Regions from separate parts of the Streptomyces sp. NPDC004111 genome, predicted to be linked through region 1. Evidence: riboswitches for the same ligand, from Rfam matches in the RefSeq annotation. Region 1 holds a riboswitch; each other region holds the start of a gene.

Region 1 (7,406 bases):
CCGGCTGCACGCGTACGAGGTGGCGGGATCGGTCGCGATGCTCCCGGTGGGCCAGGCCCTCGCGGGCCCGGCCGCCGGACTGTTCGGCGCCCGTACGGTGCTGCTGGCGGGCGGTGTGCTGACGCTCCTGGTGGTGGCCGCGCTCGTCTCCGTACCGGCGATCCGGGGGCTGAAGCGGGCCTGAGACCACGGGCCGGCCCATTCCCCTCCTCGGGTCATGGGCCGGCCCCCGCCCCCCTCGGGGGGTCTCCCGCTCCGGGTTCAGCCGACGGTGCGGCGGTAGACCTGGCGCGAACCGCCCTCCGGGCCGGGGTCGGTGGCCTCGGCCGGGGCGAAGCCCAGGCGCTCGTAGAAGACGCGCGCACCGCTCTCCACGGCACCCGGGTGATCGGCCCCGAACGTCACCACCTCCAGGGTGCCCGGCCCCTGGACGAACCTGCTCACGGCCTCCGCCATCAGCGCCCGCCCGGCCCCCGTCCCGCGCGCCTTCTCCGAGACCACGAGCCAGTGGACGTGGTGGACGGGCGGCTCGGCACCGAACAGCAGCCCGCCGAGCAGGGCCGGTTCCGAGGGATCGGACGGCACGGCGACGAGCGCGGCCGAGCCGCGTATGTGCTCCCGCACGGCGTCGTGGAAACCGGGTTCCCCGACCATCGCGCCGAACCAGTGCTCGACCTGGGCGGCGAGGTCGAGGAAGCCGGGGAAGTCCTGTTCCTGAGCGAGTCTGACGATCATCCGAGGAGTCTGACAGACCCCGCGGCGTCAGCCGGTGCGCGCCTCCTGCCACACGTGGCCCTCCGCCCCCCGCTCCGCCAGCCAGCCGCGCAGGGCGGTGACGTCGGCGGCGGTCAGGACGGACGGGTCCACGGTGGTGCGGAGCTGGTGCGCGACGCCCGAGTCGCGCAACAGCCGCAGACTGCGTACCGCGGGGGCCGCGCTGTTGCGTACGCCCGTGACCTTCTCGTACGTATCGGGGTGGGCCTTGACGTCGAAGCCGACCCAGTCCAGGAGCCCCGCCTCCAGCAGCGCCCCGAACCTGCGGGGGAGGGCGCCGCCGGTGTGCAGGCCGACGCGGTGCCCGAGCGCGCGGGCGGCCCGTGCCGCGTCGGCCAGGCCCGGCTGGAGCAGGGGCTCGCCGCCGGAGAACACGATGCCGTCGAGCAGGCCCCGGCGGCGGGCGAGGTGCGCCGCCACGTCCGGCCAGCGGACGGCCGGGGCCGTACGCGGGTCGAGCAGGTCCGGGTTGTGGCAGTAGCCGCAGCGCCAGGGGCACCCCTGGCAGAACACGGTGGTGACCAGGCGGCCCGGCCAGTCGCAGGTGGACAGCCGGGACCAGCCGCCGATCCGGATCACGGCGCGGGGGCCGGTGCCGGGGCCGATGCCGGGGCCGGGACCTGTGTGCGTACCGGCTCCGGGGACGGCGTGCGGACCGGTGGCGTCGTGGCCGGTTCCCGGAAGTGCCTGCGTTCGGCGTGCTCGCCCCGCTTGCCGATGTTGAACGAGGCGACCGGCCGGTGGTAGCCCATCACCCGCGTCCACACCTCGCAGCCGCGCCGGCAGGTCGGGCAGCTGGTGTGCTCACCGGCCAGATAGCCGTGCGCCGGGCAGATGGAGAAGGTCGGGGTCACCGTCAGATAGGGCAGCGAGAACCGTTCCAGGGAGCGCCGCACCAGGTTCCGGCAGGCCTCGGCGGTGGAGACGCGTTCGGACAGGTACAGGTGCAGGACGGTGCCGCCGGTGTACTTGGTCTGGAGCTCGTCCTGCCGCTCCAGGGCCTCGAAGGGATCGTCGGTCCAGCCCACCGGCAGCTGCGAGGAGTTGGTGTAGTACGGGTTGCCGTACGGGCCCGCCTGGAGGATGCCGGGGAAGCGGCGCCGGTCCTCCTTGGCGAACCGGTACGTGGTGCCCTCGGCGGGGGTGGCCTCCAGGTTGTAGAGGTGGCCGGTGCGCTCCTGGAACTCGACCATCCGCGCCCGTACGTGGTCCAGCAGCCGGACCGCGAGCGCGTGCCCCTCGGCGGCCGTGATGTCGTGCGCGTCGCGGGTGAAGTTGCGGATCATCTCGTTGACGCCGTTCACGCCGATGGTCGAGAAGTGGTTGCGCAGGGTGCCCAGATAGCGCCTGGTGTACGGGAAGAGGCCCTGGTCGATCAGGTCCTGGACCGTCACCCGCTTGATCTCCAGGCTCTGCACGGCGAGTTCGAGGAGCCGGTCGAGCGCCGCGAACAGGCCCGCCTCGTCGCCCGGATGCAGATGTCCCAGCCGGGCGCAGTTGACGGTGACCACGCCGAGCGAGCCGGTCTGCTCGGCACTGCCGAACAGGCCGTTCCCCCGCTTCAGCAGTTCGGTGAGGTCGAGCTGGAGCCGGCAGCACATCGAGCGGACCATGCCGGGCTCAAGACCGGAGTTGAGGAAGTTCTGGAAGTACGGCAGTCCGTACTTCGCGGTCATCGCGAACAGCCGCGTGGCGTTCTCGCTCTCCCAGGGGAAGTCCCGGGTGATGTTGTACGTGGGGATCGGGAAGGTGAAGACCCGGCCCGCCGCGTCACCGGCCGTCATCACCTCGATGTACGCCCGGTTGATCAGATCCATCTCGGCCTGGAGCTCCCCGTACCGGAAGTCCAGCTCGACGCCGCCGATCACCGGCACCTGGTCGCGCAGGTCGGCGGGGCAGGTCCAGTCGAAGGTGAGGTTGGTGAACGGCGTCTGGGTGCCCCAGCGCGAGGGCACGTTGAGGTTGTGCACCAGCTCCTGCACGCACTGGTGCACCTGCGCGTACGACATGGAGTCCTGGCGCACGAACGGCGCCATGTACGTGTCGAAGGAGCTGAACGCCTGGGCGCCGGCCCATTCGTTCTGCAGGGTGCCCAGGAAGTTGACGATCTGTCCCACGGCGGAGGAGAAGTGCCGCGGCGGCGCGGAGTCGATCTGCCCCGCGACCCCGTTGAACCCCTCGGTCAGCAGGGTGCGCAGCGACCAGCCCGCGCAGTAGCCGGACAGCATGTCCAGGTCGTGGATGTGCAGGTCGCCCTCGCGGTGGGCACGGCCGACGGCCTCGGGATACACCTGGTCCAGCCAGTAGTTGGCGACCACCTTGCCCGCGGTGTTCAGGATGAGTCCGCCGAGCGAGTAGCCCTGGTTCGCGTTGGCGTTGACCCGCCAGTCGCTGCGGTCCAGGTACTCGGTCACCGAGTCCACGGCGTCGATCTGCGTCACGTCGGCCCTCCCACGAGGCGTCCGGGGTGTGTGCCTGCGGTCGCGCGGGATGCGCGGCCGGGGCCGGCAGGTATCGGACTCGGGCCCGTCCGCGGGCCCACACCGTTGCGGGGCAGCTCCGGATTCGCACCGGATTCCCTGTTTCCTCGGCCGCGCACACGAGGGGTGCGCCGACGCCGAACCGACCTTTAGGACACTACATCTTGTGCTGGTCCGACACGCCCGGTACGACATGTGGGGGTTCGTTGGGCCCGGAAGGTGAGGACCTTCGTCCCGGGCGAGGGGGGGGCAGGCCGTGCCCGGTCAGGTGCGGTCGGTCTCCTGCGCCCAGCGCCGGCTCCACGCGTCCAGCGGCGCCCGAGCAGGTCGAGCGCGGCCATGACCGGGCGGCCCGACTCCGAGCCCCGTACCGGTGTACCGGGGCGGGGCGGGCCGGCCGCCGTCCCGCCGTCGCCCCGCCCCGGTGCCCGGGGATCCGGCCGTCCCGTAAACCCGGTGGCCGTCGCGTGCCGTCTCGTTAGGCTGCCCGGATGTCCGAGATGGAGAAGTACTCCCGCCGTGCCGCCCGCGTTCTGCTCTTCGACGCCGCCGACCGTCTGCTGCTGCTGAAGTTCCGTGTCGACCCGGACGTGCCCGCCGGCGGCCACGGCTGGTGCGCGCCCGGGGGAGGGCTGGAGGACGGCGAGAGCGAGGCCGAGGCGGCGGCCCGGGAACTGCGCGAGGAGATCGGCCTCGCGGTGACCCCGGAGGCGGTCGGGCCGAAGGTCGCCCTGACCGCCGGGTACGCCGACCTCGGCTGGGCGGAGGGGATGTTCCAGGACAACTTCTTCCACCTCAGGGTGACGGGCCACCAGGTGGATGTCAGCGGCCAGGGGGCCGAGGAACTGCGATACCACGCCGGGCACCGCTGGTGGACGCTCGACGAACTGGCCGCCAGCACCGAGCGGATCCACCCTCTCGGCCTGTCCGGCCTGGCGCGCGATCTGGTCGCGGGCCGGATACCGGCCGAGCCGGTGCGACTGCCCTGGCACCACTGAGGCCGCCCGCCGCACCCGCCGCATCCGGCTCGTGGAAAGGGGCGAGCCCGGCATCAGGGTGGTGGTGGGCTGATGCCGGGCTCTGGTCGAACCGGAGAGGCACTCTTCCCAGGGCGGCGGGACGGTCGCGTTTCCGCGTCCGGCCTCGATCCGCGTTCGACCGGATCAGAGTAACCGGTGTGCGGACCTCTTTTCCCCCGGGGTGCCGTTCGGGTTCGGGACGGGGCAGCGCCGTCAGAGGCGAGGGCGGCGGCTGAGGGCGATTCCGGCGAGCAGGAAGACGGCGCCGATCACTCCCGCGACGACGGCCGCCGTGGTCTGGGTGGGCTGCTGGCTGGCGTTGAGCACGGCGGTGACCACGCCCATCACGCCGCTGATGTAGCAGAAGATGGTGATGAAGATCTTGACGTTGGGGTGCATGGCGACTGTTCCCATCGGATCGGTTGCGGGTTTGAGGGCTTGCGGCTCGGGGGCTGGGGGGCTCGGGGGCTTGCGGGTTTACGGATTGCGGGGCCGGTCCGCTCGCGTTCAGCGGGGCGGTGCGGGCGGGGTCGCCGGTGAGTGCGCCGGTGCGGGCGCAGTCGTGGGTGCGCAGGCCGGTGCCGTGCCCGCGGCGGTGAGGCCCAGCAGCATCACGTAGGCGTCGGGGTCGGTGCGGAAGCGGTTCCAGCGGTCCGCCGCCAGGGCGAACTCGCCCAGCGAGAGGGCGCCGGAGGCCACCAGGGGCTGGAGCCGCCCGGGGCCCAGGTGCGGGGCGAAGTCCGCGGTGGGGCGGTCGTCGTTGGTGGTGGCGAACGGCCGCAGGACGACGTCCGCGCAGCCCGCCCCGCGCAGCAGCCGGGTGAGCCGGCGGCCGATGGCGCGGTCCCCGCCCGCCGCCTCCTGCGCCTTCGCCAACTTGGCGTGCACCGAGGCCAGTTCGGGGAACGCCGGATCGGCGAGGCCCCAGCACGAGGCGTCCACCTCGGTGACGACCAGCAGGCCGCCGGGCCGTAGTACACGCAGCGCCTCGGCCAGCGCCGGGCGCGGGTCGGCCAGGTGCTGGAGTACGTAGCGCAGCAGTACGTACCCGGCGCAGGCGTCCGGGAGGGGGAGCGCGGCGGCGTCCGCGACCAGGAGTTCGGCCCCGCAGCCCGCCGCGTGCGACAGCAGGCCGCCGTCGATGTCCACGGCGGTGACGGACAGCTCGGGGTGGGCGGCCCGCAGCCGGCGGGTGACCGCGCCCGAGCCGGCGCCGACCTCCACCAGGGGGCCTCGGGCGGGGTCGAGCCCCAGCTCGTGCAGGATGCGCAACTCCTCGGGAAACGACAGGTCCGCCTGCGCCTCCAGCCGGGCCAGTTCGCCGGTCAGGCCGCCGGAGGTGGTCGCCGCGGGGTCGTAGGAGCCGCCCGGCGGGGCCGGGGCAGGCGCGGAGGAAGGGGCCGGGGCGGGCGGGAGCGTGGTCATCGCGGGGTCACCGTCATTCGCATTCCGTGTTTGGGGCGCAGGGTCACCAGGGCCTCGGGTTCCACCGGGAAGCCGGGTTCGAGGGCGAGGTCGGCCGACTGGAGGAGGGTGGCCAGCACCAGCGTGGCCTCGACCAGGGCGAAGTGGCGGCCGATGCAGGTGCGTTCGCCGCCGCCGAACGGGAGGTAGAGGTGGCTGGGCAGATCGGGGGCGGTGAAGCGGGCCGGGACGTAGTCGTCGGGGCGCTCCCAGAAGTCCGGGTGGCGGTGCAGGACCCACTGGCTCACGCAGACCAGGGCCCCGGCCGGGACGTCGTAACCGTCGAGGACGTCGGCGCGGGCGGCCCGCCGGGAGATCAGCCACACCGGCGGGTAGAGCCGCATCGCCTCCTCGATGGCGCGGCGGCAGTGCGGCAGGGCGGGGAGGTCGGCGGCGGTCGGGGTGCGGCCCGCCAGTACTCCGTCGAGTTCCACGCGGAGCAGGGCCGCCTCGGCGGGATGCCGGTCGAGGAGGTAGAGCGTCCAGGTCAGGGCCTTGGCGGTGGTTTCGTGACCGGCCATGATCAGGGTGAGGACCTGGTCGCGCAGGTCGATGTCGTCGAGTTCGCCGATCATCGTGTCCATCAGCGTGCCCCGGCCCGCGGCGTCCCCTCCGGCGGCCCGGCGGGAGGCGATCACGGTGCGGGCGACGAGCTGGAGGAAGGACCGCGCCTGTACGTATCCCCGGCGGCGCAGCGCGGTGTCCTGGGGGTCGGGGTCCGGGTCGGGTACGTAGTGCCCCATGAAGAGGTTCGCCGCGTCCACCGCCCGGCCGAAGCCCTCGCCCGCCGCGCCCAGGTCCACGCCGAGCACCGCCCGGGTGAGGATCGCCAGGGTCAGGGAGGTGAGGTGGTGCTCCACCGGGAGGGCGGAGCCGGGTTCCGCGGCCGACCGCCAGCGCTCCAGGAGGGCCCGGGTCTCCTCGGTGATGATGCCGTCGAAGGTGGTGACGGCGGTGCGGCGGAACGCCGGTGCGCAGAGCCTGCGCTGCCGGGCCCACTCGGCGCCGTCGCTGGTGAGCAGCCCGTTGCCGAGCAGTGGGCGCAGCATCGCGTCGTCCGGGGTGTTCGCCTTGGTGTAGTTGGCGACGTTGTCCTTGAGCACGTGCCTGGCCAGGTCGGGGCGGTGCAGCATGTAGACGCGCTCGCCGTCGCCGACGTGGCTGGTGAGGTCGCCGTACTCGCGGTTCATGCGGGTCACGAAGGCCAGTGGGTCGGCGCGCATGGCCGCCATGTCCACGGGTTCTGCGGGCCCCGGCGGCACGGTGGCCGCCGGTGCGGTGGTGGGTGTCACGTGAACCTCCGTGAAGAGCGGGGCGGCCGGGTGCGCGGGGGCCGGTACGCAGGGCCCCGTACGCAATCCCGAATCCGCATTGCGTATGCGGCGTAAGTAATTCCGTAATCGTCGCGGAATTGCCGCTACCGCCCTCCGGGCACGCGCTCGGAAGGCGGGTGACGTGAGAGTATGCGTTTCCCGGCGGGCGTCAACCGGCCGAAGAACAAAGGTGGTTGATTAACCGTAACGCCGGTCGGTGTTCTGCTCAATGCTTATTCGGAACGGTCAGGGGCGACGCACAATACGTCAGGCCCCGGGGGTTTCGGATTACGTTTCTTTGCGTCTTGGCCGGGCCGTCGAATTCATGTGAATGTTTGTCCGTCGCCGGCACAACG
Region 2 (7,406 bases), on a different contig from region 1:
GTGCACCGTCGGGTGGATCTCGGAGGTCTCCCCGCCGTCGAAGCCGATGCCGCCGTCGGTGAGCTGCTGCCGCGACAACCAGGCCAGCGCGGCGTCCGCGTACGCCGTGTCGCCCAGCGCGCGCAGGGCCTGCGCCGCGACCGCGGTGGTGAAGGGACTGCCGTCCGTCAGGCCGGTGGCGGCCGGGAAGCCGCCCTCCTTGAGCTGGGTCCGCTTCAGGTACGAGCGGGCCTTCGCCACGGCGCCGTCCTGGCCGCCGACCGCCCGGAGCGCCGGCAGCACCTGGCCGGTGGTCCACGGCTCGGGTTCGCAGTTCTGGCCGGGGCGGATCAGGATGCTGGTGAACCCGCCGCTCTCGCACTGCATGTCCAGGATCCGCTTGACCGCGTCGGTGGGCGGGGCGATACCGGCCCGCTTCACGGCGAGAAGGCCGAGGGCCTGCCCGTCGGTGTACCCGGCGTTCGGGAAGTCGCCCTTGGCGGTGCAGCCGGGCGTGGGGGTACCGGAGTCGGGGCCCGCCGTGCACAGGTGCTTCACCAGGTCGCCGGCCAGGTCGTGGTCCGCGAAGGCGCGTGGGTCGCGCCCGGTGCTCACTGCCAGCAGGGCCAGCCGGGCGGCGGCGTTGGTGTCGGGAGCACGGCCGGTGCCCGCCGGGTAGGCGTAGGCGTCGGTGTTCCTCGCCAGGAACGCGACGACCTTGTCCAGGTCGGTGTCCTTGGGCTGTGCGGAGGCCAGCGCCAGGGCGACCTCCGTGGTGAACCCGGTGTTCGGCTCCTCGGCGCCCTCCTCCACGACGCGCTCGCCGTCGGTGAGCCTGCCCTTGAGCCACTTCACGGCCGGCTCCACGGCGACCCGGCCCGGCGGAACGGTGGGCGCGGGCGGGTCCGCGGGGTCCGGCGGCACCGTACCGCCGCCCTTGGCGCGGACCTCGTCCGGAGTGAACGAGGGCTGCCCCGTCGTCCCCCCGATGTCGGTGCCGCCGAACACCCACGCGTCGACGTCGCCAGGCCGAGGCGTGCGGGCCATGGCCCCGTACTGGCTGTACTTCCAGGTCTTCTCGCCCTGCGAGGCGTGCCAGTACGACCAGTACGCGGTGGCCTGCGGGGTGACCTCGCACGGCTCGTCCCGCGGGGTCGGGAACTGGGTGCCGGACTCGTTCTCCGCGTGACCGAGGCGGCAGATGAAGGCGGGGCCGTCCTTCTTGGTGCCGACGGTGCTGAACCCGGCAGCGTGCAACAGGTCGTACCCGGTGGCCGAGTCGACGCCGCAGCCGCGGACGACCTTCCCCTTCCAGGGGCGGAAGTCCACCACGACGATCGCGCCGGTGGTCGCCGTGCACTTCTCGACCGGGTCGGCGGAAGCGGCCGAGGACGTGCCGGTGACGTACACGGCGCCGCCGACCAGCACGAGGACGGCCGCCAGGAGCGTCGATGCGAAGGCGGACAGGAACGGGCCGCGCGGCACCGGCCCTGACCCGGGCGTGCGCGCCAACCGGCCACGGCGGTACGTGAATCGGCGTCCTGGCTCTGCTGCGGTCCCCACTGCGGCCCCTCGTGTCGGCCGAGCGGGCACATGCGTGGCGAAAGAGGTCCGGGAGGCGAGGAACGCCCAGGAAGGACCAGTCGAACCACGCCGTAGTCCGCGACGGCGTCTCGTTCATGACCCAGGGGCGGGCATTCCGGCTCACCCACGGCATGCCTGCGGCACGGTGGGTCCACGGTTGCGGGTCAGCGCCGGGATTCGACCGGCTTCCCCCGCTCTCCTGAGCGAATAGCAGCCGGAGTGAAGCACGGGCCGCGTGGGCACGTCAAGGTTCCCTGGAAGTTGCGGAGTTCGTGTAACGTCCTGCTCCGCCACGTGGGGGAACCCGGTGCGAATCCGGGGCTGACGCGCAGCGGTGTGGAACGGAAGCAGCCGTTCCGAGCCCGAATGCCCAGGTGGCAGGCCACATCACGTACAGCTGTACCTCGCGAACGGACGGCGGTCAGGACATTCCCGAGGGCCCCGACGGGTGCCGCGGCGGGGACGTGCATGCCCGGCGTCCTCCACCTCAGGAGCAGTCATGTCCCGTTCTCGTACCGCCATGTCCGCCAGCACGTCCGGCAGACCGAACACGCCCTCCTCGCCCGCGCGTCGATCCCGTAGGGCGGCCCTCGTCGTGCCCGTCGCCGCCCTCGGCGCGTTCGCCCTCACCGTGCTGCCGGCCGCCGCGACCGCGACACCCGCGCAGATCGCCACCTCCAAGGCCAACGGCGTCGGCTACCTCAAGTCGCTTCAGGGCGCGGACGGTTCGTACGCCGGCTCCGGGCTCTCCCACGAGTGGGCGTTCAGCGCCTTCGCGGCGGCGGGCACCGCCGCCGTCGACGTCACCCCCGGCGGCGACACCTCCAAGAACGCCCGCACCGTCTACCGCGACCTCCTGGCCACCCCGGGCTGGCCGTCCGCGACCCCCGTCGTCACGGACTACGAACGCGGCGCCCTCAACGCGTACGCGGCGGGCATCGACCCGGCCCGCGTGTCCGCCTCCCGCAACCTGATCGCCGACGTCTACGGCCACTGGCAGACCGCGTCCCCCGGCTACTTCGGCTCACCGAACCTCTACAACGGCACCGTCTTCGCCGCCCTGGCCCTCGGCGGTACCAGGACGCAGGCCGGCGGCCAGCGGACACCCAAGGCACTGCTGGACGCGCTCGTCACCCGTATCCGGGCCAACCAGCACAACGACGGCGGCTGGACCTTCAGCAAGGCCGAGGGAGACCCGGCCGCCCTGAACTCCCCGAGCGACATCGACATGACCGGTGCGTCCATGGCCGCCCTGTGCGTCTCGGGAGTGCCGAACACCGACCCCGACATCGGCCGGGCCAAGACCTTCCTCAAGAGCAAACTGGTCAACAACAGCGGCGCCCTGGACTCGATGTACGGCATCAACACCGACTCCAACGGCTGGGCCGTCTCCGGCCTGAACGCCTGCGGCATCAACGCCCAGACCGGCGACTTCCGCACCCCGCTGGGCAAGACCCCCCTCGACTTCCTGATATCCCAGCAGTTCAACCCGGGCGGCGGCTTCAAGTACCTGCCCACCGACACCGCCCCGCAGGCGTACGCGTCCATCGACGCGCTGCGCGCCGTCGCGGGCGGCGGCTTCACGGCGGCCCCGCCCGCCCCGGTCACGGCGGGCGCCCCCCGGTGGGTGGCCGCCCCGTCCTTCACCGCCGGTACGGCCACGAAACTGGCACTGACCGTCGACGACGGGACGGGCGGCCTGCGGGTCTGCTCCGTCGCCTTCACCCCGACCGGGGCGACGGCCACCCTCGGCGACCTCCTCACCGCGGCCGGCAGCGGCGCGACCCCCGCGGGCTGCGTCACCTCCGCACTCCCGGCCTCCGGCGCGTCCGGCCCGCTGACCAGCGTCAACGGAAAGGCCAACGACGGCTCCCGGACCTGGAAGGCGAGCATCGACGGCTCCGCCTTCACGACGGCCGACCGCGGAACGCAGATCAAGGTGGGCGACACCGTGGCACTGCGCTGGGGCGCCTGACCGGAACACCGGGCGGACCGGGCCGCCCGGCGCGGGCCGCCCGGTCCGCGCCGGGAACGTCGGGCGATCAGCCCATGTGCGCGCTCATCACGCGCCGCGTGTTGCCGCCCAGGATCTTGAGGATGTCCTCCTCCGCGAGACCCCGGCGCAGGAGCGCCTCGGTGACCAGCGGCATGCCCGACGGGCCCTCCAGACCGGGGAAGTCGAACAACGGGTCCTCGGCGTCCGTGTCCTCGCAGCAGGGCGGGGTGACGTCGTGCATGACCTCGCGGACGAAGTCCGAGCCGAGCCCGACGTGGTCGACGCCGGCGACGGCGACGACGTGCTCGATGTGGTCGACGATCCGGTCTGCGCTCACCTTGTCCTGCTGATCGGTGAGGAAGTCCGGTATGAAGTTCACGCACACCACCCCGCCCGTGGCGGCCACGCCGCGGATCTGGTCGTCGGTGAGGTTGCGGTGGTGGTCGCGCAGCGCACGGGCGTTGGAGTGGGTGGCGATCACCGGCCGGGTGGCGAGTTCCAGGACGTGGGCGACGCCGCTCGCCCCCAGGTGGGAGATGTCGAAGAGCATGCCGAGGCGTTCCATCTCGTGCAGGGCCTCGACGCCGGGGGAGGTCAGCCGGCTGCCGGTGGCGTCCTCGCGGCTGCCGTCGGCGAGCGGTGTGCGCCCCCAGTGGGCGAGGGAGGCGATGCGTACGCCGAGCCGGAACAGGGTGGAGAACAGCTCCACGGAGGCGTCGACACCGGGCGCGCTCTCCAGCGCGAGCACGAGGGCGATCCTCCCCTGGGCGAGGGCCGCGTCGATGTCGGCGCCGTTGCGGCACAGCGCGACGTCGGCCGCGTTCTCCTCCGCCAGGACGTGGGCGCATTCGATCATGCGGAGGGTCTGGCGCAGCGCCCCTTCGGGACGGAACTGGTCGTCGATGAACACCGGCAGCACCTGGATGTCGATGCCGCCTTCGCGGAGCTGGGGCAGCCAGCGATCGCGGAAGAAGCCGCCCCAGCGCTTCGGCGGGCGGGCGGTGACGGCCATCAGGAGGTCGTTGTGCGTGTCGGCCACGACGGCGCGGCGGTGCAGGTCCAAGGACATGGGGTGATCCCTTCGGGAACGGGTCAGGAGTGGGTCAGGCGGGGAACGGCGTCGAGCAGCGCCCGGGTGTACGCGTGCTGCGGGGCGGTGGTCACCTCGTCGACCGGCCCGTGTTCGAGGAGGTGGCCGTGGCGCATGACGGCCACGGCGTCGCACACGTACCGCACGACGGCGAGGTTGTGCGAGATGAACAGCATGGTCAGGCCGAGTTCGGCGCGCAGGTCGCGCAGCAGGTTGAGGACCGAGCCCTGGACGGAGACGTCCAGGGCGGAGGTGATCTCGTCGGCGATGAGGACCTCCGGGCGGGCCGCCAACGCCCGCGCGATGGCCACGCGTTGGCGCTGCCCGCCGGACAGCTCGCGCGGGTACCTGCCCGCGCAGGAGGCGGGCAGGGAGACGAGTTCGAGCAGCCGCGCGATCTCCCGCGCCCGCTCGGCGCGCGGGACACGGACGCCCTCCGCGACGGCGTCGCCGATGCTCATGCGCGGGTTGAGGGAGGAGGAGGGGTCCTGGAAGACCATCTGGACCCGGCCGCGGGGGACGCCCGAGATCGTGCCCCGGTACGGGGTGAGACCGGCGGCGGCACGGGCGAGCGTCGACTTGCCCGAACCGGACTCGCCGACCAGGCCGGTGGCCCTTCCGCCCGCCACCTCCAGGCTGACGTCGTTCACGGCGGTGAAGGAGCCGAACCGCACGGTCAGGTTGCTGATCTTCACGGTGCCTCCCAGCAGGCCACCGCGAACCCGTCGGCGGCGGTGCGGAGTTCGGGGCGCTCCGTCGCGCACCGGCCGGTGGCGAGGGCGCAGCGGCCGGCGAAGGCGCAGCCTTCGGGGGCGTCGCCGGGGGCGGGCTGGCGGCCCGGAATGGTGGCCAGCGGGCGGGACCGGTCGGTGCCCATGTCGGGGAGGGAGCCGACCAGTGCCCGTGTGTAGGGATGCCGGGCCCGGTGGAGGGCGTCGGCGGGGAGTTCCTCGACGATGCGGCCCGCGTACATCACGGCGATCCGGTCGCACAGTTCGCTGACGACGGCGATGTCGTGGGAGATGAACAGGGCGCCGGCCCGGGTGTCGTCGACGACTTCGCGCAGCACCTTGATCACCTCGCGCTGGACCGTCACGTCGAGCGCGGTGGTGGGCTCGTCGGCGATGATCAGGCGGGGGGTGCCCATCAGCCCCATGGCGATGACGGCGCGCTGGCGCATGCCGCCGGACAGCTCGTGCGGGTACTGGCGGACGACCTGGGCGGGCCGCTTGATGTGCACCCGGGCGAGGCGTTCGACGGCGCGGTCCCGTGCCTCGGTGCGGGTGGCGCCGTCGTGCAGGACGGCGACCTCGGCGAGCTGGCCGCCCACGCGCAGGGCCGGGTTGAGGGCGGACGTCGGGTCCTGGAAGACCATGGCGAGCGAGGAGCCCAGCAGGCTGCGCCGTTCGGCGTCCCGCAACGTGTCGAGGTCCACCCCGCACAGCCGGGTGCGGGCACTGCCGGCCAGACCGGGGTGGGGCACGATCCGCCCGATGGCGGCGGCGGTCATGCTCTTGCCGCTGCCGGACTCGCCGACCAGGCCCACGATCTCCTGTTCGCGCACGGTCAGCGACACCTGGCGCACCGGAGTGAGGCCGCCGGGGAACGCCACGGTCAGGTCGCGCACTTCCAGGACCGCGTGGGGTACGGGGTCGTCCTCGGCCGGGGGTACGGCCGGGAGCACGGGCTTTCCGGCGGGGGGCCGGGAGTGTGACGCGGCCTGGGCGAAGGTGTCGCCGAGGAGCAGGAAGCCGAGGCCCGCGAGGGCGACCGCGGTGGCGGGCGCGACGACGACGGAGGGGGTGACGTAGACGTGGCCGAAGGCCTCGTTCAGCAGCCGGCCCCAGTCGTAGGACGGTGCCTGGACACCCATGCCGAGGAAGGACATCGCGGACAGGCCGAGCAGCGCGGAACCCATCGCCTGCGCGGCGTTGAGGATGAGCGGTTCCGCGATGTTGGGCAGGATGTGCCGGGTCAGGATGCGGCGGCGCGGCACCCGCAGCATGCGGGCGGCGGCCAGGTAGTCGGCGCCCGCGAGCGACGCGGTCAGGGTGTGGGTGAGCCGGGCGAAGGCCGGCGCGAGTGCGACGCCGATGCCCAGGACGGCGCCGCGCGCCCCCAGACCGGTGACGACAGCGGTGAACATCGCGAGGAGCAGGGCGGGGAAGGCGACCAGGATGTCGACCCCGGCCACGATCACGCGCCCGGCCCGGTGCGGGAGAAGGGCGGGCAGCGCGCCCAGCAGGACGCCGCAGCCGGTGCCGATCAGCGTGGCGAGGAGGGCGAGGCCCAGGGTGAGCCGGGTGGCGGTGAGGGTGCGGGCGAGCAGGTCGCGGCCGAGCGCGTCGGTGCCCAGCAGGTGCGCGGCCGAGGCCCCTTGGTTGATCCGGGCGGGGTCGATGCGGGTCGCGGCCGGTTCCCACAGCGGCGGGCCGACGAGGGCGAGCAGCACCATGACGGCGACCAGGGCGGCGCCGAGCAGGCTCGCGGGGTTTCTCAGCAGGCGGCGCATCAGCCCTCCTGACGGATGGCGGCGGACGAGGGGGCCGGTGCGGACTTCGGGTCGAGGAGGCCCAGCGCCACGTCGACGAGGAAGTTGACGGCCAGGACGAGGGCGCCGTAGACGAGGATCATGGCCTGGGCGACGGGGTAGTCCTTCTGCGTGATCGCTTCGACGGTGCGCTGTCCGAGGCCGGGCCAGGCGAAGACGTTCTCGACCAGGACACTGCCGGTGATCAGCCCGCCGAGGAGCAGGCC
Region 3 (7,406 bases), on a different contig from region 1:
CGGATTCCCTCGATGAGGTCGGGCGAGGCCAGCGCGGCGCAGGAGATCCGGTACTCCCGTTCCAGGACCCGTTCCAGCGGGCCGGGCCGCCGGGCCAGGCGCAGCGCGGCGAGGGTGACCTTCACGGCGGTGGGCGACTTCGTCAGCAGTGTGTCGGCCGCCGTTTGGGCGGCGGGCGCTCCGTGGCCGCGCAGCCGGGCGACGATCTCCTCGGCGGTGCCGGCGGCGTAGCAGTCGTCGATCCACTCGCGCAGGGCGGGCAGTTCGCCGGGCGGTGGCTGCCGCACGTGGCGGCGGAGTGCTTCGTGCACCGGGTGCGCGGCCAGGTCGTCCAGCAGCCGGGGCAGGTCCGCGGCGGGCACGAAGTGGTCGGCGAGCCCGCACAGCAGGGCGTCGGCCGCTCCGATCCGGGCACCGGTCAGTGCCAGGTGGGTGCCGAGTTCCCCGGGTGCGAGGGCGAGCAGGTAGGTGCCGCCCACGTCGGGCACGAAGCCGATGCCGGTCTCCGGCATCGCGATGCGGGAGCGTTCGGTGACGATGCGGACGCTGCCGTGCGCGGAGAGGCCGACGCCGCCGCCCATCACGATGCCGTCCATCAGGGCGACGTACGGCTTCGGGTAGCGGGCGATACGGGCGTTGAGCCGGTACTCGTCGCGCCAGAAGGCGGCGGAGGCGCCGCCCCCGGCACGCGCGTCCTCGTAGATGGCGCGGATGTCGCCGCCCGCGCACAGACCGCGCGGGCCCGCCCCGGTGAGGACGACGCTCTCCACGGCCGGATCGTGCTCCCACGCGGTGAGCGCCTCGTCGACGCGGCGCACCATGGCGGGGGTGAGGGCGTTGAGCGCCTGTGGCCGGTTGAGCGTGAGCAGGCCCGAGCGGCCCTCGGTGCGGAGCAGTACGTGGTCGTCGTCGGCGGTCACCGGAACACCTCCGTCAGCCCGCGGGCCACGATGACGCGCATGATCTCGTTGGTTCCTTCCAGGATCTGGTGGACCCGGAGGTCGCGGACGATCTTCTCGATGCCGTACTCGTGGAGGTAGCCGTATCCGCCGTGGAGCTGGAGTGCGCGGTCGGCGACGGAGTAGCCGGTGTCGGTGGCGAAGCGCTTGGCCATCGCGCACAGCTGCGGGGCCTGCGGATCCGCGCGGTCCAGGGCCTGGGCGGCCTGGTGCACCAGGGCGCGGGCCGCGGCGAGTTCGGTGGCCATGTCGGCGAGCCTGAACTGCAGTGCCTGCGCGTCGAGCAGCCGGCCGCCGAAGGCCTCGCGGTCGGCGAGGTGGGACAGGCTCCGGTTCAGGGCGCTGCGGGCGCCGCCCAGTGAGCACGCGGCGATGCCGAGCCGGCCGCCGTTGAGGCCGCGCATGGCGATCCGGAAGCCGTCGCCGGCCCGGCCGAGCAGCCGGCCGGCGGGCAGGCGCACCCCGTCGAGGACGACCTGGCGGGTGGGCTGGGCGTTCCAGCCCATCTTCCGCTCGTCGGGGCCGAAGGAGAGCCCGGGGTCGTCCCGGTCGACGAGGAACGCGGAGATGCCGCCGGGGCCCGTGCCGCCGGTGCGTGCCATGACGACGTACACCTGGGAGACGCCCGCCCCGGAGATGAACTGCTTCACCCCGGTGAGGACGTAGTGGTCGCCGTCGCGGTCCGCGCGGGTGGTGAGCGCGGCGGCGTCGGAGCCGGCGCCGGGTTCGGTGAGGCAGTAGCTGCCGAGGTCCTCCAGGGAGCACAGCCGGGGCAGCCGGCGGGCCCGCTGCTCCTCGTCGCCGTAGGTGTCGATCATCCAGGCGACCATGTTGTGGATGGAGAGGTAGCCCGCGACGGACGGGCAGCCGGAGGCCAGGGCCTCGAAGATCAGGGCCCCGTCGAGGCGGCCGAGGCCGCTGCCGCCGGCGTCCTCGCGGACGTACACGCCGCCGAGTCCCAGGCCGCCGGCCTTGCGGAGCACGTCGAGGGGGAAGTGCTTGTCCCGGTCCCAGCGGACGGCGTGCGGGGCGAGGTGGTCCTGGGCGAAGTCCAGGGTGGTTTCGACGAGGGCCCGCTGGTCCTCGGTGAGCGGGGTGGAGGTGGTCATGGCGCTCATCCCATGGTCGGCATCGTGAAGCTGGCACCCTCCCTGGCGCCGGACGGCCAGCGCGAGGTGACGGTCTTGGTGCGGGTGCAGAAGCGGATGGCGTCCGGGCCGTGCTGGTTCAGGTCGCCGAATCCGGACCGCTTCCAGCCGCCGAAGGTGTGGTAGGCGACGGGGACCGGGACGGGTACGTTGACGCCGACCATGCCGGTGCTGACGCGGCGGGTGAAGTCGCGGGCGGTGTCGCCGTCCCGGGTGAAGATCGCGACGCCGTTCCCGTACGGGTGCTCGCTGGGCAGCCGCAGGGCCTCCTCGTAGTTCCGGGCGCGTACGACGCAGAGCACGGGTCCGAAGATCTCCTCGCGGTAGATCCGCATCTTCGGGGAGACCCGGTCGAAGAGGGAGGCTCCGGCGAAGAAGCCGTTCTCGTGGCCGGGAAGGGTGAAGTCCCTTCCGTCGACGACGAGTTCGGCGCCCTCCACGACGCCGATGTCGACGTAGCGGCGCACCCGCTCCTGGGCGTCCCTGCTGACGAGGGGGCCGAAGTCGGCCTCCGGGTCGTCGGAGCGGCCGATCCGCAGGGCCTGGACGCGCTCCTTGAGCGCGGCGACCAGCCGGTCGGCGGTCTCCGCGCCGACCGGTACGGCCACCGAGATCGCCATGCAGCGCTCCCCCGCCGAGCCGTACCCGGCGCCGACGAGGGCGTCGACGGCCTGGTCGAGGTCGGCGTCCGGCATCACGACCATGTGGTTCTTGGCGCCGCCGAAGCACTGGGCGCGCTTGCCGCGGGCGGCGGCGGTGGCGTAGAGGTGGGCGGCGACCGGGGTGGAGCCGACGAAGCCGAGGGCCGCGACGCGGGGGTCCTCCAGGAGGGTGTCGACGGCTTCCTTGCCGCCGTTGACGACATTGAGGACGCCGGGCGGCAGGCCGGCCTCCAGGAAGAGTTCGGCGAGCCGCAGCGGGACCGAGGGGGCGCGCTCGGACGGCTTGAGGACGAAGGCGTTTCCGCAGGCGAGGGCGGGGGCGGCCTGCCAGAGCGGGATCATCGCGGGGAAGTTGAAGGGGGTGACTCCGGCGATGACGCCGAGCGGGGAGCGCAGCGAGTGGACGTCGATGCCGGTGCCCGCGTTGTCGGTGAACTCGCCCTTGATCAGGTGCGGGATCCCGGCGGCGAACTCGACGACCTCCAGGCCGCGTTGGAGGTCTCCGTGGGCGTCGGCGACGGTCTTGCCGTGCTCGGACGACAGCAGGGCGGCGAGCGTGTCGCGTTCCTCGTCGACGAGTTGGAGGAAGCGGAGCAGGACGCGGGCGCGCCGCTGCGGGTTCCAGTCGGCCCATTCGCGCTGGGCGTCGGCGGCGTCGGTGACGGCCGCCTCGGTGTCGGCGCGGCCCGCGAGGGGTACGCGGGCCTGCACCGTGCCGGTGTTGGGGTCGTAGACGTCGCCGAAGAGGCCGGAGGTGCCGGCGGTGTGCTTGCCGCCGGTGAAGTGGCCGAGTTCACGGACCATGGGGTGCCTGCTCTCGTCAGGTGGGATCCGGGGAGGGCACGGCGGACCGCCGACGGGGCGCACGGGTGGGTGCGGGGCCGGCGGGCGTCGTGGGACAGCGGACGGGGGCGCCCGTACGGGGGACCGGGCGCGCGAGGGCCGTGCGGCCGGACGCCGGGTACGGGTGCCGCAGTCCTACGAGTGCGGGGTGAGTGGCGCGCGCTCCGCCGGACCACCGGGGCCGTGGGTACAAACCGGTGCCATGCGTGTCTGCTCCATCCTCGTGGAAAACACGGAACGTTCCGCGGCCGGTATCCTGACTCCCGGATCTCCGTGTGCCGCCCGCCTTCCCGACCGCCCCTGGCGGGGCCCGGTCAGTGGCGAGTGGTGACAGCACACTCCCCGGTCACAGTGGCGGGACCGTGCCGGATTCACACCGGCTTCCCTGCACCGCGGACCTTGTGCCACGAACATATAGTTGGACGTCCTAGTAAGTCCACCCCCTCCCCGGGGACTCCCCCGCCCGGCCCGCCGCACTCGCGCGCGCGGATCAACTGCCCTCCTGTACACAGGTGTTGGCCGTCCGGATCGCCGCAGGTGTCCCATGTCACCGTCCGGCATCCGAGCCGTGGTGCCCAAAAGCCGCTCCGGCGCCTACTGTGTGCGGTGCAGCTGGTTCGCCCTGTCCGCCAGGCAGGCGCGTCGCAAGAGGGAACCCGGTGGGAATCCGGGACTGCCCCGCAGCGGTGAGCGGGAACGACCGCCGTCATACGCACTGGGTCCGGCCAGGACCTGGGAAGCGACGGCCAGTAGGAATCCGCCGGAGTTCCGGTGGGTGTGCCCGCGAGTCCGAAGACCTGCCCGTTGCCCGCACGCGACCGATCGCGTGCGGATGTCCCGGTGACCTCGTGGGCGGGTCGGCGTACACAGCAGGCGGAGGACCGCGCTCGTCGCGCGCGGCACACTCCGTCCGGTTTCGTCATCCCTTCGCGTCCGCGTCCCGTCGCCGGGGCTCTCAGGAGTCGTCTCGCGAAGGAGATTTCCGTGACAGCGAAGCCCGCAGCCGCGGCAGCACGGTCCACCGTGCACGGCTACCCCCGCCAGGGTGCGCACCGTGAACTGAAGAAGGCCGTCGAGGGCTACTGGAAGGGCCGGGTCACCGCCGACGCCCTCCGCCGGACCGCACAGGACCTGCGCCGGGCGAACTGGCGCCAGTTGGCCGACGCCGGCATCCACGAGGTGCCCACCGGCGACTTCTCGTACTACGACCATGTGCTGGACACCAGCGTCATGGTCGGTGCCGTCCCCGACCGCCACCGCGCGGCCGTCGACGCCGACGCGCTCGACGGGTACTTCGCCATGGCGCGCGGCAACCAGGACGTGGCGCCGCTGGAAATGACCAAGTGGTTCGACACCAACTACCACTACCTGGTGCCCGAGCTGGGGCCCGGTACGGTCTTCACGGCCGACTCCACCAAGCAGGTCGCGGAGCTGACGGAGGCCCTCGCGCTGGGGCACCGCGCGCGACCCGTGCTGGTCGGCCCGCTCACGTACCTGCTGCTGGCCAAGCCCGCCCCCGGTGTGGCCGCGGACTTCGAGCCGCTCACCCTGCTCGACCGGCTGCTGCCGGTGTACGCGGAGGTGCTCGCCGACCTGCGGGCGGCCGGGGCGCAGTGGGTGCAGCTGGACGAGCCCGCCCTGGTCCAGGACCGCACCCCGGCCGAACTGAACGCCGCTTCGCGCGCCTACCGCGACCTGGGCGGGCTGAGCGACCGGCCGCAGCTCCTGGTCGCGTCGTACTTCGACCGGCTCGGCGACGCGCTCCCCGTGCTGGCCAGGGCCCCGATCGAGGGCCTGGCGATGGACTTCACCGGTCCCGCCGCCGCCAACCTGGACGCGCTGGCCGGCGTCGGCGGGCTGCCGGGCAAGCGGCTGGTCGCGGGCGTCGTCGACGGCCGCAACATCTGGATCAACGACTTCGAGAAGTCGCTGGGTGTCCTCGGCACCCTCCTGGGCCTCGCGGACCGGGTCGACGTCGCCGCCTCCTGCTCGCTGCTGCACGTCCCGCTGGACGCCGCGGCCGAGCGCGACATCAACCGGGAGATCCTGCGCTGGCTGGCCTTCGCCAAGCAGAAGACGACCGAGATCGTCACCCTGGCCAAGGGGCTGACGCAGGGCACCTCCGCGATCACCGCCGAACTCGCCGCCAACCGGGCCGATCTGGCCTCCCGCGCGCACTCCCCCATCACCCGCGACCCGGCGGTGCGCGCCCGGGTGGCGGCCGTCACCGACGCGGACGGCCGCCGCTCGGCCCCGTACGAGGAGCGGGCGCCCGCCCAGCGCGCGCACCTGGGCCTGCCGCTGCTGCCGACCACCACGATCGGTTCGTTCCCGCAGACCGCGGAACTGCGCACGGCCCGCGCCGACCTGCGCGCCGGACGCATCGACGCGGCGGGCTACGAGCAGCGCATCGAGGCCGAGATCCGCGACGTGCTCGCCTTCCAGGAGAAGGCCGGCATCGACGTCCTGGTGCACGGCGAGCCCGAACGCAACGACATGGTGCAGTACTTCGCCGAGCAGCTGACGGGCTATCTCGCCACCCAGCACGGCTGGGTGCAGTCCTACGGCACCCGCTACGTCCGCCCGCCGGTGCTGGCCGGGGACATCTCCCGGCCGGAGCCGATGACGGTGCGCTGGACGTCGTACGCCGGTTCCCTCACCGACCGGCCGGTCAAGGGCATGCTGACCGGCCCGGTCACCATGCTCGCCTGGTCGTTCGTACGGGACGACCAGCCGCTCGGCGACACCGCGCGGCAGGTCGCGCTCGCCCTGCGCGACGAGGTCAACGACCTGGAGGCGGCGGGCACTTCGGTCATCCAGGTCGACGAACCCGCGCTCCGCGAGACCCTGCCGCTGCGCGCCGACGGCCACGGCGCCTATCTGGCGTGGGCGACGGAGTCGTTCCGGCTGAGCACCTCCGGGGTGCGTGCGCGGACCCAGATCCACACGCACATGTGCTACGCCGAGTTCGGTGACATCGTGCAGGCCATCGACGACCTCGACGCCGACGTCATCAGCCTGGAGGCGGCCCGTTCGCACATGCAGGTGGCGCGCGAGCTGGCCGAACACGGTTACCCGCGCGAGGCCGGCCCCGGCGTGTACGACATCCACTCGCCGCGGATCCCCTCCGCCGAGGAGGCGGCGGCCCTGCTGCGCAAGGGACTTGAGGCCATTCCGGCCGACCGGCTGTGGGTCAATCCGGACTGCGGACTGAAGACCCGCGGCTGGCCCGAGACCCGGGCCTCGCTGGAGAACCTGGTGGCGGCGGCCCGCACCGTACGGTCGGAGCTGCCCGAGTCCTGACCCGGGCGGCACACCAGGGCCGGGAGCGGCCACCGCGCGCTCCCGGCCCGCACGCCCGGCGAACGCGCGCTCCCGGCCCGCTCACCCCGCGAAGGCCGGGGCCGGCAGTCCCTGTCCGGCGTCCGGCACGACGAGCAGCGAGCCCGCGTACGGGTGCGGGTCGGCCGGGCCGGTGCGGGCCGTGGTGACGTAGAGGTCGCGCAGGCCGGGGCCGCCGAACGCGCAGGCGGTGGGGCGCGGGACGGGCAGCGGGAGCGTGCGGTCCAGGCGCCCGTCCGGTGTGTAGCGGCGGACCTGGCCGCCATCCCAGAGGGCGACCCAGACACAGCCCTCGGCGTCGACGGCGAGGCCGTCGGGGAAGCCGGCGCCGGCTTCGATCTCGACGAACGGCCGCCGCTCCAGCGGGAGTTGTCCGGACGGCTCGCAGATGTCGATGCGCCGGGTGGGGCTGTCCACGTAGTAGGCGCGCCGGCCGTCCGGGCTCCAGCCGA
Region 4 (7,406 bases), on a different contig from region 1:
CTTGGCGCGCAGCGAGAAGGTCAGCGGCTCGGGGAATCCGCCGGTGCGCATGGTGGCGAACTCGACGGCGTCGATCCAGTCGCGGAACTCCTCGCGCCGCGGGGTGCGGAACGGGTCGGGGCTGCGGTACAGGTCCAGGCTCGGCAGCTCGGTGAGCGCGACGCCCTCGTCGAGCACCGGGTAGGGCTGCGCGCCGAGCACCTCGACGTGGTGCCCGAGTCGGGCGAGTTCCCGGGAGAGGTGGCGGACGTAGACGCCCTGGCCGCCGCAGAACGGGTTCCCCTTGTAGGAGAGGAGCGCGATGCGCAACGGGCGGTCCCCGTCGCCTGCGCCTGCTTCCCCTCGTGCGGCGTCCCCTGTCTGGGGGCCCGCCTGTATGGCCTCAGCGGTCACTCCCGGCCCCCTTCTTGACGCACTCCCGCCGGAGCGTAGCCGCTGGCGCTAATCTAGAACAAGTTCCAGAGTTGATCGAACACGGAGCTTTGAATCTACCGGCAGTAGGCGGCGGCGTAAGGTCCGGATCAGGTGATTCGCGCCACGGCTCACGGGCGGGCGCGACACGCGGGAGACCGCGGCCGACGACGCAGGCAGACGGGCGCGCGCAGCGCACGGGGCGCACAGGGAACACGGGGACACCATGAGAGCGGAAGCCAGGACGGCGGGCGGCGGGGCGAGCGGCCGGGGCAGCGGGCCGGGCCGGAGCGCGGGCGGGGACCGGGAGACGGGTTCCGCACGGGCCGCCGGGAGCGGCCGGGGCCAGGGCTCCGCCCGCGGCAACGGCCTGGGCCCGGCCGCCCCCGCGCTGACCGAGCGCCAGGAGGCCCGCCGCCGCCGCATCCTGCACGCCAGCGCGCAGCTGGCCAGCCGGGGCGGCTTCGACGCGGTCCAGATGCGCGAGGTCGCGGAGGAGGCGGGCGTGGCACTGGGGACCCTCTACCGCTACTTCCCCTCCAAGGTGCACCTGCTGGTCGCCACCATGCAGGACCAGCTGCACCACATGCACACCACGCTGCGCAAGCGGCCCCCGGCGGCCACGTCCTCGTCGGAGCGGGTGGCGGAGACCCTGATGCGGGCGTTCCGCGCGCTGCAGCGCGAGCCGAACCTGGCGGACGCCATGGTCCGTGCCCTGACCTTCGCGGACCGCTCGGTCAGCCCGGAGGTGGACACCGTCTCCCGGCAGACCACCGCGATCATCCTGGACGCCATGGGGCTCTCCGACGCCCAGGACCGGCCCACCCCACAGCAGCTCTCGGCGGTGCGGGTCATCGAGCACACCTGGCACTCGGCCCTGATCACCTGGCTCTCGGGCCGGGCCTCGATCGCCCAGGTGAAGATCGACATCGAGACGGTGTGCAAGCTGATCGACGTGACCTCGGCGCAGGCGGCGGCCCCGGGGCAGGCCCCGTCCGGCGCGCCGGACGGCACGGCGAAGTAGCGGGGCACGGGGCGGGCGGGCCGACTCCTCGACGGCCCGCACCGTCCCGCACCCCGCGGTCCTCGGCCCGCCGCTCACTCCTCCGGCGGGAACACCGGCTCCCCCGTGTCGCGCAGCGCGATGGCGATCGCCTCGACCGGGCAGCCCTCCGCCGCGGCCAGTACGTCCTCGTCGGCGTCGACGTCCGGGTGCACCGGGTGGGACTGCCGGGCGGAGTCCAGGCGGAAGGAGCCGGGGGCGGCGGCGACGCACATGCCGGAGCCGATGCACACGCCCCGGTCCACCTCCACGTGCCAGCGGTCGCCCATCAGGCGTCCTGCCCCGGGGCCTCGTACCCGGCGGGCAGGTGGATCATCTTGTGCTCCAGGTACTCGCCGTACCCCTCGGGGCCGAACTCGCGGCCCAGGCCGGAGTTCTTGTAGCCGCCGAAGGGGCCCATCATGTCGATGCTGAAGGTGTTGACCGAGTAGGTGCCGGTGCGCACCCGGCGGGCCACCTCGACGCCGCGGTCCACGTCGGCCGTCCAGACGCTGCCGCTCAGGCCGTACTCGGAGTCGTTGGCGATACGGACCGCCTCCGCCTCGTCCTCGTACGGCAGCAGGCACATCACCGGACCGAAGATCTCCTCGCGGGCCACCCGCGTCGTGTTGTCGACGCCGCCGAGCAGGGTGGGCTCGACGTACCAGCCGCGTTCCCGGCCGGCCGGGCGTCCGCCGCCGGCCAGGACCTTGGCGCCCTCCTCCTGGCCGATCCGGATGTAGTCGAGGGAGCGCTGCTGCTGGCGCCGGGCGACCAGCGGTCCGACCTCGGTGGCCGGGTCCATCGGGTCGCCGACCTTGAGCGCGCCCGCCGCCGCGGCGAAGGCCTCGGCGAACTCGTCGTAGCGGGAACGGGGGGCCAGGATGCGCGACTGGGCCACGCAGGCCTGTCCGTTCAGCATCCAGGCGAAGGGGGCGATGCCGGCGACGGTCGTCCCCAGGTCGGCGTCGGGGAGGATGACGGCCGCCGACTTGCCGCCGAGTTCCAGGGTGACGCGGCTGAGGTTGCGGGAGGCGACCTCCATCACGCGCTTGCCCGCGGCGACCGATCCGGTGAAGGACACCTTGTCCACACCGGGGTGCGCGACCAGGTACTCGCTGACCTCGCGCTCGGCGGGCAGGATGGAGAGCACGCCCTCGGGAAGCCCCGCCTCGGTGCAGATCTCCGCGAGGAGATAGCCGTCCAGGGGCGTCTCGGGCGAGGTCTTCAGCACGGCCGTGCAGCCGCTGAGCAGGGCGGGTGCCAGCTTGGCCGCGGCGGTGAACTGGGGGACGTTCCAGGGGACCACCGCCGCGACGACCCCGACCGGCTCGCGCCGCACCAGCAGATTGCCCAGGGCGCCGGTGCGGCGGGTCTCCACCGGGAAGTCCTGCGCCACCTTGATCGTCGTGTCCCACACCATCATCGCGGCGAGCGCCTGCATCATCACGCTCGCGGTGTACGGGGTGCCGTTCTGCGCGCTGATGACGCGGGCGATCTCCTCGTGGCGCACCGCGATGGCGTCCTTGATGCGGGTGACGACCTCGATCCGCTCCGCCAGTGTCATCCGGGGCCAGGGCCCCTCGTCGAAGGCCCTGCGGGCCGCCGCCACCGCCCGGTCCACGTCCGCCTCGGCGGCGTGCGGGACCCGGCCGATGACCTGTTCGGTGTGCGGGGAGACCACTTCGATGACGTCGGAACCGGACGGCTCGACCAACTTGCCTGCGATGAAGAGCTGTTGGTGTTCGACGAGTTCGGTCATGGCTGTCGCCTCCCGCGAGTCCGGCCCGGTGCACTACTGCTGACGCTCCATCAGTTACCGCTCCCCCCGAACTGATACCAGTTCTAGTTCGTACGGGGAAGGGGTGCGACGCGCCCGGCCGCGAGCAGCGGGGCGAGGGCGAGCAGCATGCACAGGCCGCCCACCGGGAGGAGGTCGAGGCTGACGGCCATGCAGACCGTGCCCGCCACCAGGGCGGTCACCATGAGGATCCGGGTGCGGACGGAGGCGGCGGTCAGGGCCGCCAGGACGACCAGGCCGACGAAGAAGAGCTGCGGGACCACCCCGTAGACGACCGGCTCGACCCCGGGGACCGCCTTGACCTGCCGGAAGATCTCGCGCATCGCGGGCCGGTCCTCGGCGATCAGCCCGGACACCAGGTCGATCGCCGCCTGCACGGCGGTGGCGAGCAGCCCGGCACCCGTCACCAGCAGGGCCGCCGAGGCCGCCGGGCGCCGCGACGCGGGCGCCGAACGGTACAGCTGGCGCAGGACCGGAACGAACAGGAGCACCCCGACGAGCATCGCGAGATGCCCCAGCGTCCAGCCGGTGCCCGGCGTGCCCCGCTCGCTGAGCAGCCGGACGGCGCCGTACACGACCAGCGAAACGGGCGCCGCGACGAGCGCGAACCGGGTGAACCCGGCGGGCCGGACGAGGCCGGAGGGGGTACGGGGGGCGGTGGCGGGGACCGGGGCGGGCCGGTCCTGCGGGGCGGGCCGGCCGTGCGGGGCGGTGGTGCGGGGAGCGGCGGCGTGCGGGGCGGTGGTGCGGGGGGCGGTGGTGCGGGGGGCGGTGGTGTGCGGGGCGGTGGTGCGGGGGGCGGTGGTGTGCTGGGTGTGCGTCGGGTTCGTCATGCGTCGATCTTGTCCGCGTACAGCCATGCGGCCCATCCGGGACAACCACGGGGCACCCCCGACAACGACCCCGAGAATCCTGGGGGTCGACACCCGCACCGTCCCCCACCTCGCACTGGAACCCGTTCTAGTTATAGTGACCGCAAGGCAAGTCCCGCACCACTCGCGACAGTTGGGGGAGCCATGACACAGGTGACCGAGCACGGCGGCGGCGTCTGGAGCATCAAGGTCCCGATCCCGGACAACCCCCTCGGCCACACCCTGGTGCACCTCGTGGACACCGACCGCGGGCCGGTGCTGATCGACACCGGCTGGGACGACCCCGCCTCCTGGGACACCCTGACCGCCGGGCTCGCCGCCCTCGACGTACGCGTCGCCGACGTGCACGGCGTGGTCATCACCCACCACCACCCCGACCACCACGGCCTCTCCGGGCAGGTGCGCGACGTCTCCGGCGCGTGGATCGCCATGCACGCCGCCGACGCCGAGGTGGTCCGCCGCACCCGCGGCGCCGAACCGGACGTCTGGCTCGACTACCTGACCGCCAAGCTGGCCGCCGCCGGGGCCCCCGAGGACCACCTCGGTCCGCTGCGCGCCGCCCGCGGGTCGGGGCGGATGCGCACGCTGCCGGGGCTGCGGGCGGCGCTCCCGGACCGGGAGATCGTGCCCGGGGAACTGCTGCCGCTGGCGGGCCGCGCGCTGCGCGCCGTATGGACCCCGGGCCACACGCCCGGCCATGTGTGCCTGCATCTGGAGGAGGAGCACCCGGCCGGTCTGCCCGGCCACGGGCGGCTCTTCTCCGGTGACCACCTGCTCCCCGGCATCACCCCGCACATCGGCCTGTACGAGGACCCGGACGACGACGCCACCGGCCCCGACCCGGGCGGCCGGCTCCGTTCGAGCGCGGGGGACCCCCTCGGCGACTACATGGCCTCCCTGGAGCGGATCGCCCGGCTGGACGTCGCCGAGGTGCTGCCCGCCCACCAGCACCCCTTCACCACCCCGCGCGAGCGCGTCGAGGAACTCCTCGCCCACCACGAGGAACGCCTCGCCGGGCTGCGCGCCCTGCTGGCCGCGCCCCTCACGCCCTGGCAGCTCGCGGAGCGGATGGAGTGGAACCGGCCCTGGGAACAGATCCCCTACGGCTCGCGCAACATCGCCGTGTCCGAGGCCGAGGCCCATCTGCGCCGACTGGTGAAACTGGGACACGCGGAGGCCGTACCGGGCAGCGATCCGGTGACCTACACGGCGGTGTGACGGCGGGGCGGCGGCGGCGCGACGGCGGGCCCGACCCCGGACAGGTCGGTAGAGTGTGCGAGTCGTCATCATGCCCGTACGGGAGAAGCCGGTGCGAATCCGGCACTGACCCGCAACCGTGATTCCCATCGCGCGCGATCCCTCGCCGCGGTGCGAAGAGTCGGAACGCCCGGCCCGCATGACTGGCACGGCACCGTCGAGGTAGAGGTACACGGGGCCGGTGCCGCGGTGCCTGTCGAAGGGGTCCGTGCCCGGCCGCCCTTCAGGAGAGGCACCACCGACATGACCCTTCGCCGCAGCGCCGCAGCGCTCGCCGCAGCCGCCGTTCTCGGTGCGGTGGCCGCTCCGGCCGCCTCCGCCGCGCCGGCCCCGTCGCCGGTGGCGATCCCCTCGGGGCTGTACGGCAAGAGCGACCCGACGTACGACGGTGTCTTCCGGCAGTCCCTCGCCCTGCTCGCCCAGCAGACCGTCGGAGTGAAGCCGGCCACGAAGGCGGTCGACTGGCTGGTGGCCCAGCAGTGCGACAACGGCGGCTTCCCCGCCTTCCGGGCCGACGCGAGCAGGCCCTGCGACGCGAAGGTGCTGGTCGACACCAACGCGACGGCCGCCGCCGTACAGGCGCTGAAGGCGCTCGGCGGGCAGGACGCCACGGTGAAGAAGGCCGTGGGCTGGCTGAAGTCCGTCCAGAACAAGGACGGCGGCTGGCCCTACTCCCCCGGCACGCCGAGCGACGCCAACTCCACCTCGATCGTGGTGGGCGCCCTGGTCGCGGCCGGTGAGCGGCCCAAGGACGCCATGGGCAAGGACTGGAAGTCGTCGCTCGACGCACTGCTGGCCTTCCAGGCGGACTGCGCGGGCAAGGCGGAGAACCAGGGCGCCTTCGCCTTCCAGCCCGACAAGGCGGGGAAGAAGTTCCCGAACGCCGACGCGACCGCCGCCGTGGTGACCGCGGCGGCCCAGAAGACGATGGTCGTCGCCCCGGCCAAGACCAACGAGGAGCTCAAGCCCGCGGCCGACTGCGAGGCGGGCATGACCTCCCCCGAGGCCGCCGTGGACGGTGGCTCCGACTACCTCGCCCGGCTGCTCGCGAAGAACGGTCAGCACCTGATGTCGGCGATGCCGGGCGCCGAGGACAAGCCCGACTTCGGCAACACCGCGGACGCCACGGTGGCGCTGGCCGCCGCGGGCCACCGGGACGCCGCCGCGAAGCCCGCCCAGTGGCTGGCCCGCAACGGTGCGGCCTGGGCGAAGCAGACCGGTCCCGCCGCCTGGGCCCAGCTGGTCTTCGCCGCGCACGCCACCGGCATGGACCCGCGCTCCTTCGGCGGCACCGACCTCGTCGAGCAGCTCAACGCGACCGGCCCCGCGCCGCAGGCGAAGCAGGCCGCGGAGGACGCCGGGAAGAAGGACGAGGCGAAGAAGGACGACACGGGCGGCTCCTCCGCCACCTGGTGGGTCGTCGGTGTCGCCTTCGTGGCGAGCATGGGCGCGGGCTTCCTGATCAGCGGCCGCAACAAGAAGAACCAGCAGCTGTGAGCCGGACCGCCGCGGCCCGCCGCGCGAAGTGCGCCGCACCGCTGCTCGCCGTGGCGATGGGGCTGGGCGCGCTGCTGCCCGCGGGCGCCGCAGCGGCGGCGGACCAGGGCTCCGGCTACCGCTACTGGTCGTTCTGGGAGCGTGACGGCGGCACCTGGACGTACGCGACCCAGGGAGCCGCCACCACCCGTCCGGCCGACGGCGCGGTCCAGGGATTCCGGTTCGCCGTGAGCCAGGACTCGCAGGACGCCGCCAAGCCGCGCGGGGAAGCGGGCTTCGAAGCGATCTGCGCCAAGACCCCCGCCCAACCGGGCAGCAAGCGCCTCGCCCTCGTGCTGGACTTCGGAACGCCGCAGGACGCCCCGGACGGCGAGACGCCGCCCGCACCGCGCGGCGTGTGCGCCCGGGTGGGCGAGGACGCGACGACCGCCGAAGCGCTGGCGGAGGTGGCCAGGCCGCTGCGCTACAACAACGCGGCGCTGCTCTGTGCCATCGCCGGCTACCCCAGGACCGGGTGCGCCGACCA

The links. A riboswitch is a leader RNA that binds a small molecule or an ion and turns the genes downstream of it on or off. The one in region 1 is predicted to bind cobalamin.
Region 2: it holds a riboswitch for cobalamin, as region 1 does, so the genes downstream of both, ACFYVL_RS07750 (prenyltransferase/squalene oxidase repeat-containing protein) here and ACFYVL_RS03430 (ribonucleoside triphosphate reductase) in region 1, are expected to answer to the same signal.
Region 3: it holds a riboswitch for cobalamin, as region 1 does, so the genes downstream of both, ACFYVL_RS20370 (CoA-acylating methylmalonate-semialdehyde dehydrogenase) here and ACFYVL_RS03430 (ribonucleoside triphosphate reductase) in region 1, are expected to answer to the same signal.
Region 4: it holds a riboswitch for cobalamin, as region 1 does, so the genes downstream of both, ACFYVL_RS19475 (prenyltransferase/squalene oxidase repeat-containing protein) here and ACFYVL_RS03430 (ribonucleoside triphosphate reductase) in region 1, are expected to answer to the same signal.

The regions. Positions count from the first base shown of each region.
Region 1 is NZ_JBIAMU010000001.1:765,464-772,869, forward strand. Features, by position in the region: gene ACFYVL_RS03415 (MFS transporter) at 1-184, shown strand, start outside; gene ACFYVL_RS03420 (GNAT family N-acetyltransferase) at 262-735, opposite strand; gene ACFYVL_RS03425 (anaerobic ribonucleoside-triphosphate reductase activating protein) at 763-1,353, opposite strand; gene ACFYVL_RS03430 (ribonucleoside triphosphate reductase) at 1,350-3,266, opposite strand; cobalamin riboswitch at 3,263-3,416, opposite strand; gene ACFYVL_RS03435 (NUDIX domain-containing protein) at 3,746-4,252, shown strand; gene ACFYVL_RS03440 (hypothetical protein) at 4,487-4,672, opposite strand; gene ACFYVL_RS03445 (class I SAM-dependent methyltransferase) at 4,781-5,698, opposite strand; gene ACFYVL_RS03450 (cytochrome P450) at 5,695-7,029, opposite strand.
Region 2 is NZ_JBIAMU010000003.1:155,035-162,440, reverse strand. Features, by position in the region: gene ACFYVL_RS07750 (prenyltransferase/squalene oxidase repeat-containing protein) at 1-1,464, opposite strand, end outside; cobalamin riboswitch at 1,651-1,797, opposite strand; cobalamin riboswitch at 1,861-1,935, shown strand; gene ACFYVL_RS07745 (hypothetical protein) at 2,084-3,538, shown strand; gene ACFYVL_RS07740 (dipeptidase) at 3,606-4,628, opposite strand; gene ACFYVL_RS07735 (ABC transporter ATP-binding protein) at 4,652-5,344, opposite strand; gene ACFYVL_RS07730 (dipeptide/oligopeptide/nickel ABC transporter permease/ATP-binding protein) at 5,341-7,161, opposite strand; gene ACFYVL_RS07725 (ABC transporter permease) at 7,161-7,406, opposite strand, start outside.
Region 3 is NZ_JBIAMU010000010.1:33,920-41,325, reverse strand. Features, by position in the region: gene ACFYVL_RS20380 (enoyl-CoA hydratase/isomerase family protein) at 1-920, opposite strand, end outside; gene ACFYVL_RS20375 (acyl-CoA dehydrogenase family protein) at 917-2,077, opposite strand; gene ACFYVL_RS20370 (CoA-acylating methylmalonate-semialdehyde dehydrogenase) at 2,074-3,573, opposite strand; cobalamin riboswitch at 3,841-4,036, opposite strand; cobalamin riboswitch at 4,209-4,432, shown strand; gene metE (5-methyltetrahydropteroyltriglutamate--homocysteine S-methyltransferase) at 4,597-6,915, shown strand; gene ACFYVL_RS20360 (SMP-30/gluconolactonase/LRE family protein) at 6,997-7,406, opposite strand, start outside.
Region 4 is NZ_JBIAMU010000009.1:194,106-201,511, reverse strand. Features, by position in the region: gene ACFYVL_RS19505 (glycosyltransferase family 4 protein) at 1-393, opposite strand, end outside; gene ACFYVL_RS19500 (TetR family transcriptional regulator) at 638-1,435, shown strand; gene ACFYVL_RS19495 (ferredoxin) at 1,510-1,743, opposite strand; gene ACFYVL_RS19490 (aldehyde dehydrogenase) at 1,743-3,215, opposite strand; gene ACFYVL_RS19485 (hypothetical protein) at 3,299-4,087, opposite strand; gene ACFYVL_RS19480 (MBL fold metallo-hydrolase) at 4,271-5,344, shown strand; cobalamin riboswitch at 5,387-5,537, shown strand; gene ACFYVL_RS19475 (prenyltransferase/squalene oxidase repeat-containing protein) at 5,627-6,880, shown strand; gene ACFYVL_RS19470 (SCO2322 family protein) at 6,937-7,406, shown strand, end outside.